Regions from separate parts of the Paenibacillus sp. M2 genome, predicted to be linked through region 4. Evidence: riboswitches for the same ligand, from Rfam matches in the RefSeq annotation. Region 4 holds a riboswitch; each other region holds the start of a gene.

The links. A riboswitch is a leader RNA that binds a small molecule or an ion and turns the genes downstream of it on or off. The one in region 4 is predicted to bind cyclic di-AMP.
Region 1: another riboswitch for cyclic di-AMP. It lies ahead of ACETMN_RS07310 (hypothetical protein); the one in region 4 lies ahead of ACETMN_RS00530 (C40 family peptidase).
Region 2: another riboswitch for cyclic di-AMP. It lies ahead of ACETMN_RS18275 (3D domain-containing protein); the one in region 4 lies ahead of ACETMN_RS00530 (C40 family peptidase).
Region 3: another riboswitch for cyclic di-AMP. It lies ahead of ACETMN_RS10930 (C40 family peptidase); the one in region 4 lies ahead of ACETMN_RS00530 (C40 family peptidase).

The regions. Positions count from the first base shown of each region.
Region 1 covers NZ_CP169648.1:1,627,634-1,631,906, reverse strand. Annotated here, with positions in the region: gene ACETMN_RS07320 (Nramp family divalent metal transporter) at 1-1,212, shown strand, start outside; gene ACETMN_RS07315 (HAD family hydrolase) at 1,355-2,038, opposite strand; gene ACETMN_RS07310 (hypothetical protein) at 2,166-2,561, opposite strand; cyclic di-AMP (ydaO/yuaA leader) riboswitch at 2,680-2,855, opposite strand; gene ACETMN_RS07305 (glutathione peroxidase) at 3,227-3,706, shown strand; tRNA gene ACETMN_RS07300 (tRNA-Leu) at 3,855-3,937, opposite strand.
Region 2 covers NZ_CP169648.1:4,073,765-4,078,037, reverse strand. Annotated here, with positions in the region: gene ACETMN_RS18285 (ABC transporter substrate-binding protein/permease) at 1-955, shown strand, start outside; gene ACETMN_RS18280 (amino acid ABC transporter ATP-binding protein) at 942-1,664, shown strand; cyclic di-AMP (ydaO/yuaA leader) riboswitch at 1,886-2,082, shown strand; gene ACETMN_RS18275 (3D domain-containing protein) at 2,085-2,759, shown strand; gene ACETMN_RS18270 (polysaccharide deacetylase family protein) at 2,867-3,658, opposite strand; gene ACETMN_RS18265 (hypothetical protein) at 3,812-4,153, shown strand; gene ACETMN_RS18260 (PspA/IM30 family protein) at 4,265-4,273, shown strand, end outside.
Region 3 covers NZ_CP169648.1:2,336,373-2,340,645, forward strand. Annotated here, with positions in the region: gene ACETMN_RS10915 (hypothetical protein) at 1-107, shown strand, start outside; gene ACETMN_RS10920 (carboxymuconolactone decarboxylase family protein) at 251-580, shown strand; gene ACETMN_RS10925 (hypothetical protein) at 633-1,331, opposite strand; gene ACETMN_RS10930 (C40 family peptidase) at 1,455-1,919, opposite strand; cyclic di-AMP (ydaO/yuaA leader) riboswitch at 1,925-2,056, opposite strand; gene pelA (pectate lyase) at 2,476-3,438, shown strand; tRNA gene ACETMN_RS10940 (tRNA-Leu) at 3,612-3,695, shown strand; gene ACETMN_RS10945 (carbohydrate-binding protein) at 3,840-4,273, opposite strand, start outside.
Region 4 covers NZ_CP169648.1:107,686-111,958, forward strand. Annotated here, with positions in the region: gene rbsK (ribokinase) at 1-307, shown strand, start outside; gene ACETMN_RS00520 (c-type cytochrome) at 382-738, opposite strand; gene ACETMN_RS00525 (GNAT family N-acetyltransferase) at 889-1,383, opposite strand; gene ACETMN_RS00530 (C40 family peptidase) at 1,739-2,209, opposite strand; cyclic di-AMP (ydaO/yuaA leader) riboswitch at 2,213-2,350, opposite strand; gene ACETMN_RS00535 (hypothetical protein) at 2,596-3,447, opposite strand; gene ACETMN_RS00540 (M1 family metallopeptidase) at 3,458-4,273, opposite strand, start outside.

The sequences.
Region 1 (4,273 bases), 1.5 Mb from region 4:
GGCCCAGGATACCTCGTTGCCGTAGGTTACATGGACCCCGGGAACTGGGCAACAGATATCGCAGGCGGCTCGCAGTTCGGGTACACCTTGTTATCCGTTATCCTGTTATCGAACCTGATGGCCGTTGTCCTTCAGTCGCTGGCTGGCAAACTCGGTATCGTCACTGGACGGGATCTGGCTCAAGCCTGTCGTGAACGATTCAGCATGCCTGTTGTCGTGATGTTATGGATTCTGTGTGAACTCGCCATTGCAGCTACCGATCTGGCTGAGGTCATAGGTTCTGCTATCGCATTAAAGCTGTTATTTAACATCCCCATGTTATATGGCGTTATTATCACCGCAGTTGATGTACTCCTGATTCTTGTACTGCAAAACAAAGGTTTCCGCGCTTTGGAAACACTCGTCATTGTGCTAATGGCGACCATTGCCCTCTGCTTCGGGATTGACCTCTTCCTGGCGAAACCCGATATGGGCGGTGTTCTCCATGGTTTTGTACCAAATGTTGAGATTTTGCAAAACCCGGCCATGCTCTATATCGCTATTGGTATTATTGGAGCAACTGTGATGCCGCATAATCTGTATCTGCATTCTTCCATTGTGCAGACCCGTCAGATCGAACAGACCCCACAGGGCAAAAAAGAAGCTATTCGGTACTCGACCATGGATTCTACAATCGCGTTGACACTGGCCCTGTTCATCAATGCGGCCATCCTGATTGTATCTGCTGCTGTATTCCACAGTGCTGGTATGACGCAGGTTGCCGAGATCGCAGATGCCTATCATCTGCTGACACCTCTATTGGGTACTACGGTTGCAAGTACTCTGTTCGGTGTGGCGCTGCTAGCATCAGGTCAGAACTCTACCCTTACAGGTACACTCGCTGGGCAGATCGTTATGGAAGGTTTCCTGAACATTCGAATTCCGGCTTGGCTGCGCAGACTGGTCACACGTCTGATCGCCATCATCCCGGCGGTAATTGTGACAGCCATTGCAGGAGAACATGGCACAGAAGAACTGCTCATTTTGAGCCAGGTCGTGCTGTCGCTTCAACTGCCCTTTGCTGTGATTCCCCTGGTGTTGTTCACAAGTGATAAAAAAAGTATGGGTGCATTTGCCAACAAATTGTGGCTCAAAATCATCTCATGGGTCATTGCCGCGATTATCGTTGTGCTGAATGTATATCTGATCATTCAGACGATTCGGTTATTCTAATCTCGTTCTTATGAACTAAATCCTAAAAAGGCTGATCAACTCCGGTATTCTATACCCAAGTTGATCAGCCTTTATTGTTGCAATACAGCAACATGTTTCCTTTTATAATAAAACTCATACTCCAATAAATAACCATCTGAATCTAATCCTGATTTGGCATCAGTAAGGGCAGGAGTTGATCCAATGAATCCACAGTCCAATCCGCACGTTTGTCATCCGATAGTTCTGGCTGGAATCTTCCGTAACCCTGCATAATTCGAATCGTACGCATGCCCAGCTTCCGAGCAGGTATAATGTCGTTATCGATCCGATCACCGATCATGACGGCTTCCTCCGGTTCACAACCAGCCTGCTTCAAGGCCACAGCGTATAACTCAGGGTCTGGCTTGGACACTCCTTCTTCAGCCGAGCAGGCCAGAACATCAACATACTTCCGCAAGCCGTAGCTCTCCAGTCTCTCTTCCGTTCCAGGACTCTGATTGGCAATAATGCCAATGCGATAATACCGTGACAACTGCTGAAGAACGGAATCCGCTGAAGGAAAAGGACGTTCAAGATCTTTTTGGAATTTCAGCTTGTCCTGAATCTGTTTTTGGTGTCCCTCGTCTTCAACGAATGTGCGAATCGCCACTCTCATAGGCCATTGCTCATATTTCTGGTAACAGTTCGCGAACAGTTCGCGTACCGCCTCAATCTTCACCGGATACCCCAATGCACAGGCTTCGCGGACGAACTGTCCGATAATATCATCAACCGGCTCCCATTCATCCACCAGCGTATCTCCAACATCAAAAAACAACCATTTCAATCCACCTACATCCGGCACACCAATTCCTCCTTGTAAGCATAAAAAAGAAGACTCACCATCACGCATGAGTCTCCTCAAACTTCCGTTTATCGATACATTCAATTATAACAGGCACCTTACACCTGAGCAATCACAAGCTATGGCATTAACCATTGAGGAGAAAGCCAACTTCCCCATTGAGCGAATATACAATCCGGTCTGCGCCCATGCCCCGATAGATGCCCTTAGGATGACTCTGCTCCGTAATCACGCACAGGGATTTCGAAGTCCATGAACGACAGATCTGTAAATAACGACAGGTCAGATTCAGGCTGTTCTCGAAAATAAACACGTTACCTACGCTGCCCTGCGGCAAAAACCATTTTTGAGCTGCAGCTGTATTCATGCGAATGACATGTTCTACTCCGATTCTACGGAGTCTGCGCTCTTCCCCTGCACTGTTGGTTAGAACGGCAAACGGCATTTTTTTGTACATCAGCAATTTAATAAATTTGCGTCCTGCTTCATTTGGAGCAGTCACTAAAATCATCTCAGTATCCATCATTCGTTCCTCCCTTGGCGTGAAAAGACAACAAAAAAGAAGCGTGGGGGACCAAGGCCTCCCGAACGCTTCTTAAATAACCCATGGCGAAAACACCATGAACCAGCGTACGGCTTGTTGCCTCTCCCTTTAACGCTTACGAGGTTAGCTGACGGATTCGGGCGCGAGAGTCGCCCTATTTCCGGCTGTCACCGGAAAATTCACCCCATGAATGCCCACTGTCCTGGACAGCGCATTCCGTTGGTTCCCCCGTTTCCCATTCATCAATGAATGGAAACTCAGCGATTAAAACATCGTTCGTATATCTTAAGGTAAGATCGAACGATATTATCGTTTGTTTCGTTTTTCAAGTACAATTTAGTTTAAATTGAAATTACGTTATGAATCATACACCCCCGCCATGACGGTGTAAAGTCCTTACAGATCACCAAATCGGCAGATTTTTGCCAATACTCGTTTATAATAACGCTTACAATAAGGTTATACTCTATCCACCTCTTCAAGGCTATCTAATTCTCACTCTGACGAAAATCACTTCGCAATTCATTCACGTATTCTGCACAACTTGCCTGTTTTGATGCTTTTAACACCACATTAGTTTTGCAATATTTAATTGTAGCCAATATAATAGAAGATATAAGAGTAAATAAATGGAGGCGATTTAGATGACAGTCTACGATTACAAAGTGAATACCCTTCGCGGTCAAGAAGTTGAAATGTCCGACTACCGTGACAAAGTGCTCCTGATTGTGAATACGGCAAGCTCATGCGGCCTTACTCCTCAATTCAAAGGTCTGCAAGAACTGCAAGACAAGTTTCAAGATGCTCCATTTGAAGTTCTTGGTTTCCCAAGCAACCAGTTTGCACAGGAAAAAGGATCTTCCGACGATATTGCCGAGTTCTGTCAGATGAATTATGGCGTAAGCTTCCCAATGTTTGAGAAAATTGATGTGAACGGCTCAAGCGCTCACCCTCTTTTCCAACACCTTAGCACAGAAGCTCCTGGCCTGCTCGGCTCCAAAGCAATCAAATGGAACTTCACCAAATTCCTTGTGGATCAGAACGGACAGGTACTGAAACGTTATGCTCCCAAAACAACACCGGACAAGATTGAAGAAGATATCAAGAACTTACTTCAAAAATAATACACAGGCCACCCGTAGCCGTAAGGTAGAGCACCATTGCCTCGGTAATGGATGGCTTTTTTCCTCAACCCAGATGTCATACTGTTCGAAAAAGACAAAAAAAGAAGCTCTCCAATAACGGAAAGCTTCTTCTTCATCGTTCATATGATGCGGTCGAGAGGACTCGAACCTCCACGGGCATACGCCCACTACCCCCTCAAGATAGCGTGTCTGCCATTCCACCACGACCGCATGTCGTAAATAATCGGCAACAGAATTGATTATACCGGGTTCAGAACTAAAAGTAAAGTATTTTTAAATACTACTTTTTCAGCTAGGCATTTTCATCAAAAATCGCATAATCTCGTCATCTTTACCCATGAACTGCATATTATTAGATTTGATCTCCTCTTTTTCGGTAAGAGCCGATCTTGTTGATTCATTTATATATAGTCCTTCCTTCTATATAGTTCTCCCTGCACTCCACCACATAAATAACACAATAAGTTATATAAAATAACACAAATATTAAATTACAGATTTAATCCATTAAATTTCACGGATACCATTGACAAAAAGCGGACATTT
Region 2 (4,273 bases), 3.4 Mb from region 4:
GCTTACAGCGCTTGATAAAATCTCGGATATTGTGCTTCAACTGCAAACAAAACGCATTGACGCGGCAATCGTTGAAGATACCGTTGCTGCAGGTTATCTGGACGATATTATTGGACTTGCTGCTGCTGTTCCGGACGAAGAGCAAGCAGAAGCGGCAATCGGGATTCGCAAAGGTAATACCGAGCTGCTAGCTGCAGTAAATGGAACACTGGAGCGATTGAAAAGTGAAGATAAAATCAATCAGATGGTGACGGACGCCAGCCTCTTAATGGCGGATAAAGCGAACAAATCACAAAATATTTTCCAAGTGTTCTGGGAGTACAAAAGTTTCTATGCTACAGGTGTAGGATACACACTTCTGTTGTCTGCACTTGGGGTTATCTTCGGGGTAATTATTGGATTGATCATCTGTTTGTTCCGTTTGCATGACGCTGCAATCTTGCGCTGGATCGGTACAGCTTACGTTGAAGTGATCCGTGGCACACCGATGCTGGTACAATTGATGATTATTTACTATGGTTTCTCCTTGAGCTTTGGCATTAACTTCACTGCACTTCAGGCAGGTATCATTACACTTTCAATCAATAGTGGTGCCTATCTGGCGGAGATTTTCCGTGCAGGTATCCAAGGTGTGGATCGTGGTCAGTTGGAGGCAGCGCGCTCATTAGGTATGGGAAGAGGCGCCGCGATGCGTTATATCATATTGCCACAAGCCTTCAAAGCTGTATTACCAGCGATCGGTAATGAATTCATAACTATCATTAAAGAATCCTCCATTATCTCCGTTATCGGTATGGTGGATATTATGTATCAGGCAAGTGTTGTCAAAAACATTACGTACCAAGGATTGAGTCCATTTTTGATTGCAGCAGCCATCTACTTTGTAATGACGTTCATTTTGTCCAAGCTGCTGGGACGACTGGAAAGGAAGTTGAGTGCAAGTGATAGACGTTAGACAATTACACAAATCTTATGGTAATAACGATGTGCTTAAGGGCATAAACGTGACGATTGGCAAAGGTGAGGTTGTCGTGGTCATCGGTCCTTCCGGTTCAGGTAAAAGTACATTCTTGCGTTGTTTGAACCTGCTGGAAAAGCCTACCTCAGGAGAGATTGATTTTGAAGGCGTGTCAATCACGGACCCCAAGCATAACATCAACGCAACTCGGGAAAAAATGGGCATGGTGTTCCAGCACTTCAACCTGTTCCCACACAAAACGGTACAGCAAAACATCACGATCGCTCCGATTAAAGTGAAGAAACAATCCACTCAGGAAGCGGAGAAAATTGCCGCTGATCTGCTTAACACCGTGGGCTTGTACGATAAAAAAGATACATTCCCGAATCAGCTGTCCGGTGGACAGAAGCAGCGGATCGCCATTGCAAGAGCATTGGCCATGCAGCCGCATGTGATGCTGTTTGACGAGCCTACTTCGGCACTGGACCCCGAGATGGTCGGTGAAGTGCTGGATGTCATGAAACGTCTTGCAGAAGGCGGGATGACGATGGTCATCGTAACGCATGAGATGGGTTTTGCACGTGAAGTGGGAGACCGGATCCTGTTCATGGATGGCGGGGTTATTGTGGAAGAGGGAACACCTGATGAGGTGTTTGGAGCACCGAAAAATTCACGCACACGTGATTTTCTTGCGAAAGTACTCTAAATGAAGTGATTAAATAGCGTTACTGACCTCGAGTCGGTGACGCTATTTTTTGTTTGAAAATAATCAAATATAGGATTCGGAAAAGTAACTATTCTGTTACCAAATATATAGGGGACATCTCGCCCAACAGTTTTAGAGTATTCAGTATTCTTACACGTGCTTACACATGTTAAAACCATTTGGTAAGAATTACTACAAGTTCAGGTTACAAAATTGTGATATATTGAACTCTGCCGAAACTTCCGGATAGGGAGTGCGGGGGATGTAACGATGCAGATTGTGCAGGGGGAAGATCTACGGCACACTGCTTGGGGTGAATTAGGGGTACATATCGTTTCAAATGTAATGATGAACCTATAGGGTGGGCTCCTCATCCGAATCCGACAACTAACTTCGCAGGCACAATGAGGGAGGAAGACCATGATTAACAAGAAACGTATAGCCAAAACAGCAGTAGCATTAATGACAACAGCAATGCTCATTCAAGCCGTTCCGGCTCACGCCGATTCAGTTCATGTGGCCAAAGAGGGGGATACCTTCTACACCTTATCGAAACAATACGGAGTAGCAATTAACACGTTAGTTAAAGCAAACAACGACATTTCGCCTTACAACATTTATGGTGGTTTGAAAATTACGATTCCCGGTAAGTCAAACAATGTAGCAGCCGCTGCGGCAGCGGAGAGAAAGACCCAAGCGAAGACTGTTACTACAGCGAGCTTGGACGTTAACGCAGATAACAAAGTTGTTCAAGCCTGGGGTAAAACATTCGATTACAGCAAAGCTGTGAACGTAAAAGCAACGGCATACTCTGCAGATCCGTCTGAAAATGGAGGCTGGGGTGCAGTCGATTATTTCGGAAATGATCTTGAACTGGGCACGATTGCAGTTGATCCAAGTGTAATTCCACTCGGAACCAAAGTACTGGTAACTGGTCATAGCCATCCAGGATTGCCCAAACAGGCTTTTGTAGCCACAGCGCGAGATGTGGGCGGTGCAATCAAAGGTCACCGGATTGATATCTTTATCCCAGGTAGCAAACAGTCTGTAAGCTCATTTGGTTTTCAGGATATTGAGCTGTACATTCTGAAGTAGAGAGAAAATAACATTTAAAATGAATTCAAACAGGGTGTCTGCCAGTCGCTAATTCGCGATTGAACAGCACCCTTTTAATATTCTCATTATTTGGTATCACGGTCATCCTAATCTTTGGCCTTTGGCAATCCCAACATTTCGTCCAAGGTGACCAGTTCATATCCCCGATTACGCAATTCTTCAATGATTTCAGGCAAAGCCTCAACCGTGCCGTTCAGGTTTGATCCTACACCGCCTCCAGCATGTTGCAGAACGATGGAGCCGGGTTTTACAGCAGAAAGAATATTATCTTTCACCTGTTCCTTTGAAAGGCCTTTCCAGTCCAGGGAGTCTACGTTCCAGTTCACAATGCTATAGTGTTGTTTGGCAGACCATCTCAGCTGTTCTTCATTAATGTCTCCATAAGGCGGCCGAATCATCTTGGGCGTATATCCCGCCAAACGTCGAATAATATCCCCGGTATGTAAAATTTGTTTGCGAAAGGCATTCATCGACAGTTTACTGAATTCAGGATGATTGTAGCTGTGATTACCAACCATATGCCCTTCCTTGATGATGCGTTTCACAAGATCCGGATGTTTCTCAGCACGACTACCCACGATGAAGAATGTAGCTCTGACATTGTATTTCTTCAATACATCCAGTACTTGTGGAGTAAACCGTGGATCAGGTACATCATCGAAAGTCAGTGCAACCTTCTTGGTTGAAGGACCATTGGTTTTGAACGTATCGGCATATTTTTGACGTAACTGTCCCAATGTCAGTTGTTCTTCTTCCGCAGAATCCGAACCTGATACTGATTCACTTGGCGGGCTTGAAACTTCCCGCGCTGAAACTGGAGCATGATATCCTCCGAGAAAAATAACGATAACCATCAGCATAATGAGGCGTACGCGCATAATATCGGCCTCCTTTTCCAAAATGACGTTCTCCTTGGTATACCCGGGGGTTCCATAAAATATGCACAGTGTGAGAAGTTTCATTGCCGATTTAGCTCATGACAGCCATAATTCCTCCATATATAACATATAGAAAAGGATAGGTGGATGGGTATGAGTACATATGATTTGAAATCCATACGTTTACAGGTGATTGAAGCAGGAGAAGATAAGGTTTTTCTCGTTACCGGAGGAATGGCGCATATTGGCGCCGTAGCTACGTTCTACGTGGATCATGAGCGCGTCAGCGGGACGACGGTACATATTCCTGGGCATAAGGAACAAGAACTGTGTGAGCGGCTTGCCCGAAAGGCTGCTCTGCAGCTGAAAGTAACTGTTACGGTGATCATGGGTATTCATTTTGATTCCATCACGCGGATGCAGATCGACGAAATCGTGCAGACTGCAGAGAGGTTGATGGAGGATCATCTGAACAAAGATAAACGATCTTTCTGACATAAGAGCCATCGAATGTTTTGATTTTATTTGCTAAAATTGAAACGAGTTGTAGATTGTTACGTATGTATGTTTATATACGATGTAATATCGACTAGGAGGAATAACATAATGTCCATT
Region 3 (4,273 bases), 2.2 Mb from region 4:
GCGAGCAGGTACTTATCCGACGTCAGAATCGACGTGTAGTTAAGCTGGATCGCAGTTACAAATATCAGCTGTTCAGCGAGCCGCGCCAGAGTCCACTTAGTGAGTAATAGCTTATGATTATGGCAGAGCCATGAGCGTTTAAATGTTTGGAATTACCATGATATCTTGGCATAATTGGCTCACTCGGGAGAGAAGATAGGTACAGTGAGGAAGATCTGTAACTATAAGCCGAGAGGGTGTGCTACAAGCCATGACATTGATGAATGATAAAGTTCATGCCTACAAGGATCAGATTGGAGCATTAAGCGATGTACTGCCAGGTGTGGTGAAGTCGTATCATGAGTTTACCGGAGAATGTTTCCAACCTGGCGTGATTGATGCCAAGACAAAACAGCTAATTGCGCTTGGGATTGGATTATTCGCCAACAATGAGGTATGTACCTTCTACCATGTAGAAGAAGCCCGTGCCAAGGGAGCAACAGATCAGGAGATTATGGAGACCGTTGCGGTGGCCGGAGCTGTTGGAGGAGGACATGCCCTCTCTCAGGGTGCGATGCGAGTGCAGAAGGCGCTGAATTAATGAAAAAACATGGTCATACTCTGTTTAGTACAGGAGTAATGACCATGTTTTTTTAAAGTTCATCTTTACTTGTTTTACTGTTCAGTTTTTTATTGTATTTGTCCACGTCCGCAAATTTTTCCATTATGGAATAGCGTGCCTTATATTTAATCGATGATGATTTAGTCCAATATTCAATCGTTGATCGGTCACTGGTCCAATTATATATAAAACTGTTATTGTAGCTTTCAAGCTCTGGTTTACCATACTTATTCGTAAGTTCTTCCAAAATTTCATCAGAATCCTTATTAGTCAAAGTGCCGAAATCGTAACTTGCTTCAATCATTAAAAAGTCATCTAATGGATATGCATCTGCTGCATTTTCCATTTCTTCAAGGCGCTGGTCCATTATTTTGTATATCTCTTCTTTCCTTGTTTCTGTGGTGTTGGGGTTATTTAATTCCTCTGATAATTCACTTCCTTCTTCCATCATTTCCAGAATGCCATCATTGTCTAATAAATCAGTGAAAACGTATTTAGCATCTGCTTTCTTACCCAAGACTACAAGATTGGAATACTCGATACTTTTCTCATGGTCATTATGTACGTCCTCTTCATAGCCCAAGTTACCGTTCTTTTCTTCGGCTGAAATGACTTTGTCGATCTTGGTACCCCATGAAACATCTCTAAAATCTTTTTCGTTCTCGCTACTGCATCCTAAACTACCTATCACTAAGATAGCAAAACTTAAAACAAACATTAACTTTTTCAATTGTTCTCCTCATCTCCTTTTATTTCCTAAAACATTTTACATTGTTTAAGAAAGCAGTTAAAGACAAAAAATGGTTAAAAAAAAAGGCATCCGGTTAATAACCGATGCCTTTTTGTATGTGAATTACATTTTACCTAACATTTTATCATACATAAACTGTCCAGTTACCCGACGTGCTGTTACGTAACGATCATTGAAGTATGGATTCGATAACTTCGTGATGCTTACACCTTTACTGCTGGAGGCATGAGCGAATTGTCCGCCGCCGATATATACACCTGTATGTGAAATGCCTTTGCCTGTTGTATTAAAGAACACCAGATCACCTGTCCGAACATTGCTCTTGGATACTGGCGTACCTGCTTTGGCTTGCTGCTGAGAAGTACGTGGCAATTCAATGCTGTATTTGTTGAAAAGATATCTCATAAAACCAGAACAGTCGAAGCCGGCTACAGTCGTGCCACCCCATTTGTAAGGTATACCTGTCATGTTGTTCACTACGGAGTTGATACTGCTTGCCTCTGTGCTTGTTGCCCCGGATGTAAATAATACAGCTGCTCCAAAAATGGAGATAATCAGTTTTTTCAAAATCAATGTTCTCCCTTCGATGCCTACGGAGTTAGCTAAGGGTTCGGTAGAAGGTTCCCTATATTTCCTATGTATAAGAATAATTCACCCAAATTGGTTCCCCCGTTTTCAAACATGAAACTCGGCAATGAATAATTAAGTTTTTGTAACTATTTGAAACTATATTGCATAAATGCGTAATTGTCAAACCCATTTAAAACCCTTCGTAATACCTCAATGTTAGCGGAATTAAGGTTTTTATATGAAAGAAGGGATCAAGTTTGGGAATCATTCATGACAAAAACGTCATTAATGATTCGTTTAAGACGAATTTGGATAAATAAATAGGTTTGTCATGAGTTAAAAGAACTATCCCGTTATGTAGAATTAGAGAGATTATATTCATTAAGTTGCATATATTGACAAAAATCGATTTTTTGCATATTATCTGATTATCCAATCCACATATTGGATTAAAATTGATTTTATTATGCTATAAATACAAATAAAGGAGGTTTGAGGGCGTATATCATAGGTAAAGTAGAAGTGGAAGATTTATAAAAATGAACATAGGAGAGTGTTACATTTGAAAGCGAAGAAAATAATTACTTTTGTCCTGGCATGTACGATGGTGTTCTCAGCAGTTGGAACGGCAGTTCTTCCTGTAGGGACGGTATCTGCTGCGGATGCATCGGGTACTACAGCGAGTGTTTCTGATATTTTGAAGAACCAGCTGCCGGATGGAGGTTGGAGAAAAGATTATAAACAGACAAGTGGAGAGTGGGCGAAGTCCACGATAGACAACAAGGCTACATACTCAGAAATTAGAAGATTGGCGAAGGAATTTAAAAAGACAAATGATCCGCGATACTCCACAGCTGCAATCAAAGGGATTAACTTTTTGATCAACATGCAGTATTCAAACGGCGGATGGCCACAAGTTTACCAAAGCTCCGGATATCACAAGCATATCACTTACAATGATGATGCCATGATTAACGTAATGATCATGCTGGATGAAGTAGCAGCACGCAAAGGTGATTTCTCGTTTATAGACAGCACACTTGCTAACCGTAGTAAAAATTCAGTTGCCAAAGGTGTGGAGGCGATTTTGAATACACAGGTCGTTTCAGGTGGTAAGCTGACAGCTTGGGGACAACAACATGATTCCAGTTCCCTTAAACCAGCGAGCGCAAGAATCTACGAAGTGCCATCGCTGACAGCTGGAGAGAGTGTAACGATTGTTAAATTTCTGAAAACCAGACCTGCTAACGCTAAAATTACCGCATCCATTAAAGGAGCGGAGGCTTGGTTTAACAAGGTGAAAATTACGGGGTACAAATATGAAAGAGCTAATGGAGATAGTAAAATTATCGCTGATTCCAAAGCAGCACCAATTTGGGCACGCTTCTATGAGATAGGAACAGATAAACCAATCTTTATTGGTCGTGACGGGGTAGTTAAATACAAATTAAGTGATATTGATAAAGAAAGAAGAGGCGGGTATGCATGGTATGGCAACTGGCCTTCCAAGCTGTAATTTGTAGTATGCTTCCGTTTTAATGAACCAAACTCTTAGTAGTTAAAGGTAAAGCCTGAATCGACATGGACGTCTGGTTCGGGCTTTATTGTTATTATTTTCAGTGTTGACATGATAGATTCCACATGATATATTACTTCTTGTCGCCGATATTGATCACGGAGATACAATATGCGGTCGTGGCGGAATTGGCAGACGCGCACGGTTCAGGTCCGTGTGGGCTAACCCCCGTGGAGGTTCGAGTCCTCTCGACCGCATCTAATAAAAAGACTCCTTAAGCGTTAGCTTAAGGAGTCTTTTTTTGCTTTTTTTGATATAACACTAACACTAGATTTAGTATCCAACAGGTTAGTGCTTAGCTGCACGTACAGCAAATGTCTTCCATTAGCCATACGGAACGTTTATTGTGCTGCGGTAACATTAACGCTGTCAATATTCGGTCCTTCCGATCCAGTGGTAACCACTTTCAATGTATTGGTCCCCGTGTTCATGGGGACCTGTATTGTTTTTTCAACCCAAGTGGACCAGCTTCCCGTAGCCGGAAAAGGCTCGTTGCTGATGACTTTGGTTCCATTAACAAAAATGTCGAGGTTACGGGTTCCGCTTTCCAGCGCATAACGAAACTTTACGTTTTTGGTACCTGTAATTGTGTTATTAATGCCGTTCCATTGAATGGCTGAACCAGTCATCGCATTGAAGTTAACATACCCGGAGCCAGTGTAACCAGGGTAGATCGTTTCAATGGTAGCATCCGTAAGAGTTGTTCCGGTCTCGGCTTCATAAGTAGTGCCACTACCTGTATTTCCGCCGTTATTCCCGCCAGTAATGTTGGCAA
Region 4 (4,273 bases):
CGTCACGACGCTCGGCCCCGAGGGGGCTGTGTACGCGGCAGCGCCTGGTGGCCGCGTACAGGCAGGGCGTGCCGGCGCATGCCGTGCGCCCGGCTACGCCGTAAGCGCCGTCGATACGACCGGCGCTGGCGATTGCTTCAATGGCGCGTTGGCGGTAGCCCTCGCGCGCGGTGAGACGTTGGACGCGGCCGTAGGCTTTGCCATGGGTGCGGCCGCGTTATCCGTGACGAAGCTCGGCGCCCAGTCCGGGATGCCGTTCGCACGTGAAGTGGAGGCCTTTCTGGACGAGCATGCGGCAAAGGCTTAATAATTGATATAACAAAGAGGCTCTTACTCTCCGAAAAGGGGATTAAGGGCCTCTTTGTTATGCGTGTGCAGAGATTATTTCTTCTCTGAAAGCCACATGGCGATATTTGCAATCTCTTCATCTTGCAGCTTGCCCTTGAAGGAAGGCATGCCACCTTTACCTTTGACAATCGTAGAATAGATCTTCTCCAGATCATCCTGGCTGCCGATGTTTGCCAGAGCAGGTCCTACGCCACCTTGCAGCTGATCCCCGTGACAGGAGATACAATTGGCTTTGACCAGTGCTTCAGCCTGTCCGGCATCCAATGTGACTTCCGGCATGGTTGGCTTGGCTTCTTCAGCCACTTCTTCTTTCCCTGGAAGCGTAAACATTAAAACAATAGCTAAAGCGCATGCTGCAAAAAATACTCCGCTCATGATCCATTTGTGCATCCCTTATGTCCCCTCCAGAATGAAAGATCATCTAACCTAAAACTATCCATATCATTATAACGGAACCTGTACTGACATCATAGCATTTTGTGGGAAAATTTTGAACTAATCACATAACAAGGCGCAAATTTAGTTGTTTTGCAAGAGATTCTAATCACGAGGCCCTTCATAAACCATACAGTGAAAGGGCTTTAAGCCGCTTGGGGTCTGTCGTTCGTATGTATCCTGGGTGACAAATCCACTCTTCAGATAGACTTGAATGGCACGAGCATTCCAAGTGAGCACTTCCAGATCGATCTCATTCTTCGGATTTCGGCGAATGGCTTCCTGTACAATGGCCGTGACAAAAGCTGTCCCTTGACCCTGACCACACAGCTCTGGATGCATGCCGAGGCCAATCCGGGTTACCCCTTGAAGTGGGAAGTATTGAGCAAATCCACATATACGATCGTTCTGATCCAGGACGATTGCATATTGCTCCTGTCGCAGCTGTGCATCTCCGAATTCCACTTCCAGAGCTTTCATCTGCTCCCAGGGGAGCCAGCTGTAGATATTGTAAGGCGGATCATACTGCCAACTGCAGATGAGCTCCGCATGTTCTTCTCGCATGGGTACAACGTGAAACGTCACAGGGGCTTCCTTCATACACTTGCATGCTCCTTTCCTTGAAACAGAACTCTTTGTCCACTCTACAAAAGTGATGTTCTTTTAGCAAGTCTTCCTTCCCCAGAAAAAAAATGAAACAAAAGTTCCGGTAATTTCGTTTATATTATAACGGGATGGGTAAAAACATCATAAGGGCACGGACGAACGAACGCAAAATGAACCTGTTGATGTCGCAGGATATACCCAGAGTATACCTTGCAACATGAATAAGGATTGAAGCACAAAAAAACCGCCGGATACATTCCTGCGGAGAATGTACCGGGCGGTTCTGTTATGCTTCTTGCTTCGTTCCAGTATGGTTAATGGTTACAGCATTATGTTGCTCAGCTTGTCCCTAGTCAAGGGCCAGTGATTCATATGCGTCCGTGCTCATAATCCGTTTCGCGCCAACATAACGATTGGCCCAATAGTTTTCACTCAATGCACTGATCGTAACGCCTTTGGAAGAAGAGGAGTGTGCAAACTTTCCATCCCCTACAAAGATTCCTACATGGGATACGCCTTTACCTGTTGTATTAAAGAACACCAGATCGCCAGCTCTCATTTCCATGCGGGATACAGAATCGCCCATGTCGAATTGGGAACTGGATTGGCGTGCCAAATCAATACCCAACTTGTCGAATACATACCGTGTAAATCCGGAGCAGTCAAAGCCGTTAAGCGTTGTTCCCCCACTTTTGTATGTAGTTCCCATTGCTGAATCAATTACTGTGTCCATCTTTGAATCTGCGAATGCGCTACCTGCACCAAGCGATAAAGCGAATGTGATGCTAAGTACAGCTGCGGTTAATTTCTTCTTGAACAAGAGATATTCCCCTTCCAATGCCTGCGAGGTTAGCTTAAGGATTCGGTTGAAGGTCCCCTATGATCCCTCTGTAGCAAGATCAATTCACCCATAACTGGTTCCCCCGCTTCCCAGGTGCCAGGAATTTGGCTGTGCTAGTTATGCACCTGCGAAATCAAGAAATGACGATTTAATTTTAAGTAGTTACAAATATGAATGTAAAGATTACAAAGTTGTTACTAAAAACTCACTGCGATTATTGTAACAGAGGAGTACGGCTTTGGCAACGTTTAGCAACAAATTTAGCAAAAAAAACCTCGACCTTTGACGGGGAAAGGTTGAGGTTTGCCTATTTATAAGTACATATTAGGCCATGAGTTTAACTTGTGATGGTAACAATTTTTAATCTATCTGCTCTCACCTTTGGATATTTTGGACTGCCATAATCGGAAATGGCTGCATATTTTCCACAGATTCAATAGACATCTGGCAAGTGGATACGTCTGTTGTAGTATAAGTCCGGTAAGTCCCGTTAATAACCATGAGGCTGAAGTGAATGCCCCAAAGACGAGCAGGTGTACTCCGCCCAGCAGGAGTGCAATGCCGATTACAGCGATGAGATGACGCAGTGCAATCCAGAGTGCTTTGAGGGTACCGTGAGCCCCGCCTTCTCCTTCTGGTGCCGAAACACCGAACTGCATGTAGAGTATGGCATGGTGGATGATCCAGCCATATACAATCCAGGCAGCAACATAAGGTATACCAGGCAAAAGTAATTGAAGGGAATGAAAACCTTCCATGAGAATAGAGTAGAGCTTCGGTATGAGCCAGTAGGCGGGCAGAAGGATCAATAATGTACGTACGGTGTGTAGCAGCAGCATCGGTTTCCACAGATTTTTGATTCCGCGGACAAAGGGGATGCGCTCTTCTGTAGAATTAAAGTGCTGAAGTGAGTAGAGCAGTCCTGCCTGAATGAGGGGGCTGATCAACATGCGAACCAGCAGCATGCCCCCGAGAATCCATAGATAACGATGAACCTCCGGATGGGTAAACAGGTTAAGTTGACTTTCCATTTTGAACAAAAGTGTACTCAGCTCCCCCGCATCAGCATCTGGATAGCGCAGGAGCAGTGGGATGACCGCCGATTGTACCATTCGATAGAAGAAATATCCCCAAATGAGTTGATAGAGAAATAAGAGTGCGGCAATGAACATATGCTGACGGACGAGAAACCAGCCTTCACGTATTTTCGCTTTCACCGTTTCCACCTCACCATGACAGACCTCCGAATATGGCTTCTATTAGTTTGGTTACACTCATGCTCCAGCGGGACTTCGCCCGCTCATCCAGTCCGGATTTCAGGAAATTGTTCATATGGCGGTTCTCCAGCACGATCGAGTACAGGGGATCGGTCATGGCCCAGGATACGGGGGATGTGTGAGTTAATTTATAGGTGATGCGATCTTCTTTGCCATTCCATTGCTTGGTGAGGATATGCCCGTCTTCAAAAGCAATGCGAACAGGAACGGCGCTGTAATCACTCCCTTTTTTTGCGATCGTCACGGATGACTCGTACAATGTTTGACCGTCTTTCTGTACGGGCGTAACACGAATCTTCTCTACAGCAAAGTCAGCCATCCCGTTACCATAGACATATTGATCAAAATAATCAGACCAGGAAGTGCGGGTCACTTGTTCCACAACGTTCTGAAAATCAGCCGAAGTGGGATGTTTGAAGCGGTACTTCTTCACATAGGTAGAGAGAATGCGTTCCATCTTTTTGGCACCGACTTGGTGTTCGATACCAAGCAATACAAGCTTGCCACGTGTATAGACATTGGCTGCATACTCATTCTGTGAATCGAACTTCCAGGATTCTTGTGTTAACGATGAAGGAGAAGTAATCAGTCCCGATTGTACCGGCAGATTTGGAATCAATCCGTATTCCTGCTCCATTAGTTTGTCTTCTGCATAAGAGGTGAACCCCTCATCCAGCCAGGCTTCCTCGAATTCGTTGCTGGCAACCATGCCGTAGAAGTACTGGTGTCCGATCTCGTGGACTACGGTACGTTCCAGGTCATAACC